DNA from 2 places in the Mesorhizobium sp. LSJC285A00 genome. Region 2 is predicted to be linked to the other one. Evidence: riboswitches for the same ligand, from Rfam matches in the RefSeq annotation. Region 2 holds a riboswitch; the other holds the start of a gene.
What was found. Region 2 has a riboswitch for S-adenosylmethionine ahead of X726_RS156235 (O-succinylhomoserine sulfhydrylase). Riboswitches for the same ligand answer to the same signal wherever they lie in the genome.
Positions count from the first base shown of each region.

Region 1: it holds a riboswitch for S-adenosylmethionine, as region 2 does, so the genes downstream of both, X726_RS139880 (homoserine O-acetyltransferase) here and X726_RS156235 (O-succinylhomoserine sulfhydrylase) in region 2, are expected to answer to the same signal.

Region 1 is NZ_AYVK01000055.1:4,441-6,639, reverse strand. Features, by position in the region: gene hisC (histidinol-phosphate transaminase) at 1-1,029, opposite strand, end outside; SAM riboswitch at 1,156-1,233, shown strand; gene X726_RS139880 (homoserine O-acetyltransferase) at 1,294-2,199, shown strand, end outside.
Region 2 is NZ_AYVK01000012.1:169,556-171,754, reverse strand. Features, by position in the region: gene X726_RS156230 (2'-deoxycytidine 5'-triphosphate deaminase) at 1-760, opposite strand, end outside; SAM riboswitch at 901-978, shown strand; gene X726_RS156235 (O-succinylhomoserine sulfhydrylase) at 1,036-2,199, shown strand, end outside.

The sequences.
Region 1 (2,199 bases), on a different contig from region 2:
GGGAAAGCCATAGCCGGTAACGCGCCGCAATATATAGCCGCGCTGGGTGAGGTAGTCGTCCGCCGCCTCAGCCGAATGCTTCTTGTCGTCGGGAAAGTGGATGAGGACGAAATTGCCGACGCTGGGCGTCACGCGCAGCCCAAGCTTCGTCAGTTCTTCATTCAACCAGGTAAGCCAGGTCTCGTTGTGCAACGAACTGCGCTCGACATGGGCGCGGTCGCGGATGGCGGCAATGCCGGCCTCGATCGCTGTTGCGTTGACGTTGAAAGGGCCGCGGACACGGTTGATGGCATCGACGATGTGCAGTGGGCCATACATCCAGCCGATGCGCGCGCCGCCAAGGCCGAGCTTGGACAAGGTGCGGGTCATGACCACATTCTGTGCGCTGCCCGCCAGCTCGATGCCGGCCTCGTAGTCATTGCGCCTGACATATTCGGCATAGGCCGCGTCCAGCACCAGAAGCACGTTGCCCGGGAGCGCGGAATGCAGGCGGCGGACCTCCTGGAACGGCAGATAGGTTCCGGTCGGATTGTTGGGATTGGCGAGGAAGATGATTTTGGTCCGCGGCGTCACCGCGGCCAGGATCGCGTCGACGTCGGCGCGTTCCTCGGTTTCCTTCACAGCAACCGGCTTGGCCCCCGCCGACTGAATGTAGATCTTGTAGACCATGAAGGCATGTTCGGTAAAAATCGCCTCATCGCCTGGCGCAAGATAGGTCTGCGCCAGCAGGCCAAGTATCTCGTCAGAACCGTTGGAGCAGATGATGTTTGCCGGGTTGAGGCCATGCACCTCGGCGATCGCCTCGCGCAGCCGGCGGGCGGTGCCATCGGGATAGACATCGAGCTTGGCAGCCACTTCACGCGCGGCCTCGATCGCCTTCGGCGACGGGCCGAGCGGGTTCTCGTTCGACGATAGTTTATGGACCTTGGCGACGCCGGCCGGTGCTGTGCTCTTGCCCGGCACATAGGCGTCGATGTCCATAATGCCCGCGCGGGGCGTCGGTCGTGCCTTGTCCGCTGTCTTGTCCATGTCGCAAATCCATCGAGAATGCCTCCGTCCGGAGGCCGCAGCGGAAATACAAGCCGTAGCCGCGAATGTCGAGAGGCGGGCAATAGCTGGCCGTTGACGCCGGGCCGCACGAGTTCTAGAAGAACGCAACAGTTCCGTGGTGATTTGGCCGGTCGGCTTGCAGCCACGTTAAACAACTCGCTAAAGGGCCGTTTGCGTGACGTAACCGGCTTTGCGATCGCATTGCCGGTTTTTTATTGCCTGACGGCGGGCAAGGAGAGTCACATGGCCGCGCTCCGCGCTACAAAAACCAACAACGAGGCCGACAACCCGTCGAGCCCTGTGTTGCGTTTTGGCCCTGACAAGCCGCTGAAGCTTGACGCCGGCACGCTTTTGTCGCCGTTCCAGATCGCCTACCAGACATATGGCGCCCTCAACGATGCCCGCACCAACGCCATCCTGGTCTGCCACGCGCTGACCGGCGACCAGCATGTCGCCAGCACCAATCCGGTGACCGGCAAGCCCGGCTGGTGGGAAGTGCTGATCGGTCCCGGCAAGATCATCGACACCAACCGCTTCTTCGTCATTTGCTCCAACGTCATCGGCGGCTGCCTCGGCTCCACCGGTCCGGCCTCGACCAATCCCGCCACCGGCAAGCCCTACGGCCTCGACCTGCCAATCATCACCATCCGCGACATGGTGCGGGCGCAACTGATGCTGGTCGACCATTTCGGCATCGAAAAGCTGTTTTGCGTGCTCGGCGGCTCGATGGGCGGCATGCAGGTGCTGGAATGGGCGTCATGCTATTCCGAGCGCGTCTTCTCGGCCCTGCCGATCGCCACAGGCGCACGCCATTCCTCGCAGAACATCGCCTTCCACGAGGTCGGCCGCCAGGCTGTCATGGCTGATCCGGACTGGCATGGCGGCAAATATTTCGAGCACGGCAAGCGCCCGGAAAAGGGGCTCGCCGTGGCGCGCATGGCCGCCCACATCACCTATCTGTCGGAAGCCGCCCTGCATCGGAAATTCGGCCGCAATCTGCAGGACCGCGAAGCGCTGACCTTCGGTTTCGACGCAGATTTCCAGATCGAAAGCTATCTGCGCCACCAGGGCATGACATTCGTCGACCGCTTCGACGCCAACTCCTACCTCTACATGACCCGTTCGATGGATTATTTCGACCTCGCCGCC
Region 2 (2,199 bases):
AGAACTCGTCCGGGTCGAGCACCAGTTCGCCGGCGCCGCTCTTATAGAGCGGCTCCCAGAAATCGACGGCATCCTGGGCGGCGCGCTTGTCGACATCGACCAAGCCGGTGTGATGCTTGCCGCGATAGCCGACCAGGCCGTTCTGGTCGCCGTCAAGATCGATCGACAGCGCAATGCCGCCGCCGGAAATGTTGGGCGGCTCGGTCGCCACCAGCATCTCGGCGCGGTGCAATTCGTTCAGTTCTGCCTCCGACAACAGCGCGTTGCCGGTGCGAAAGCGGATCTGCGACAGCCTCGATCCGGCGCGTACGACGATCGGGAAGGTGCGCGGACTGACTTCGAGATAAAGCGGCCCGTGATAGCCGGGGGCGATCTTGTCGAACTCATGGCCGCGATCGGTCATCACCCGGGTGAAGATGTCGAGCCGGCCGGTCGAGCTCTTCGGGTTGGCCGAGGCCGACACGTTTGCGGGCAGCGCCAGGCGTTCGAGCAGCGGCACGATGTAGACGCAGCCGGTTTCCAGCACCGCGCCCTCGGCGAGACTGAACTCATGCAATTTCAGCCGGTGAAGCTTGTCGGCCACCAGATGATCGGGACCCGGCAGGAAGGAGGCGCGCACGCGAAAAGCCTTGTCGCCGAGCCTGAGATCGAGGCTCGCCGGCTGCACCTGGTCGACATCGAGCGCGCGCGGCGACTTCAGCGCGCCGGACTGAAACAGCGCGGAAATGTCCTGATCGGGAAGAATGCCTGTCTGCCGCAAAAGGCTGGCTCCGCTCCAAGGTCGGTCTCTTTGTGGCAGGTTCTTGCCGCAAAACCGCTGGATATTATTGCGGAACCTGCCTGGTACAAACCTCTTAATGAAGCCGGCAATTGACGCAAGCGCAGGTGAGGTCTAAAGGGTCGTTATCCCGTGGTGATTTGGCCGGTCGGCTTGCAGCCACGTTAAACAAGTCGCTAAAGGACCGTCGGGCCGCAAGGCCATATGGACCGGTTGCGACTTTCGCGGCCGGTTTTTTTGTGTCTGGAACAAAAGCGATGAGCACCAAGAAGCGTAACTGGAAACCTCAGACCGCACTCGTGCACGGGGGAACGCTGCGTTCCCAGTTCGGCGAGACGTCCGAAGCGATGTACCTCACCCAAGGCTATGTCTACGAGACGGCGCAGGCTGCCGAGGCCCGTTTCAAGGGCGAGGAGCCGGGCTTCATCTATTCGCGCTATGCCAACCCTACCGTCGACATGTTCGAAAAGCGCATGTGCGCGCTGGAGGGTGCCGAAGATGCGCGCGCCACGGCGTCCGGCATGGCTGCGGTGACGGCAGCGCTCCTGTGCAGCGCCAAGGCCGGCGACCATATCGTTGCGGCGCGCGCGCTGTTCGGCTCCTGCCGCTGGGTGGTGGAGACGCTGGCGCCGAAATACGGCATCGAGGCAACGCTGGTCGACGGCACCGACATCGCCAACTGGGAAAAGGCGGTGCGGCCGAACACGAAACTGTTCTTCCTGGAAAGCCCGACCAATCCGACGCTGGAAGTGGTCGACATCGCAGCGGTGGCGGCGCTCGCCACCTCGATCGGCGCCAGGCTGATCGTCGACAATGTCTTTGCCACGCCCTTGCAGCAGAAGCCCTTGCAGCTCGGCGCCCATATCGTCGTCTACTCCGCGACCAAGCACATTGACGGCCAGGGACGCTGTCTCGGCGGCATCATCCTGTCGGACAAGAAATGGATCGACGAGAATTTGCACGACTATTTCCGCCACACCGGCCCGAGCCTGTCGCCGTTCAACGCCTGGACGCTGCTCAAGGGCCTGGAGACGCTGCCGGTTCGGGTGCGCCAGCAGACGGAAAGCGCGGCCAAGATCGCGGATTTCCTGGCAGGACGGCCGGAAATCGCCCGCGTCATCTATCCCGGCCGCGCCGACCACCCGCAGGCCGACATCGTCAAGAAGCAGATGACGGGCGGATCGACGCTGATCTGCCTCGACGTCAAGGGCGGCAAGCAGGCGGCCTTCGCCTTGCAGAACGCGCTCGACATCGTGCTGATCTCCAACAATCTCGGCGACGCCAAGAGCCTGATCACCCATCCGGCGACCACCACGCACAAGAACCTCAGCGACGAAGCTCGCGCCGAGCTTGGCATCGGGCCGGGAACGCTCAGGCTGTCGGTCGGTCTTGAGGATACGGACGATCTGCTGGAGGACGTT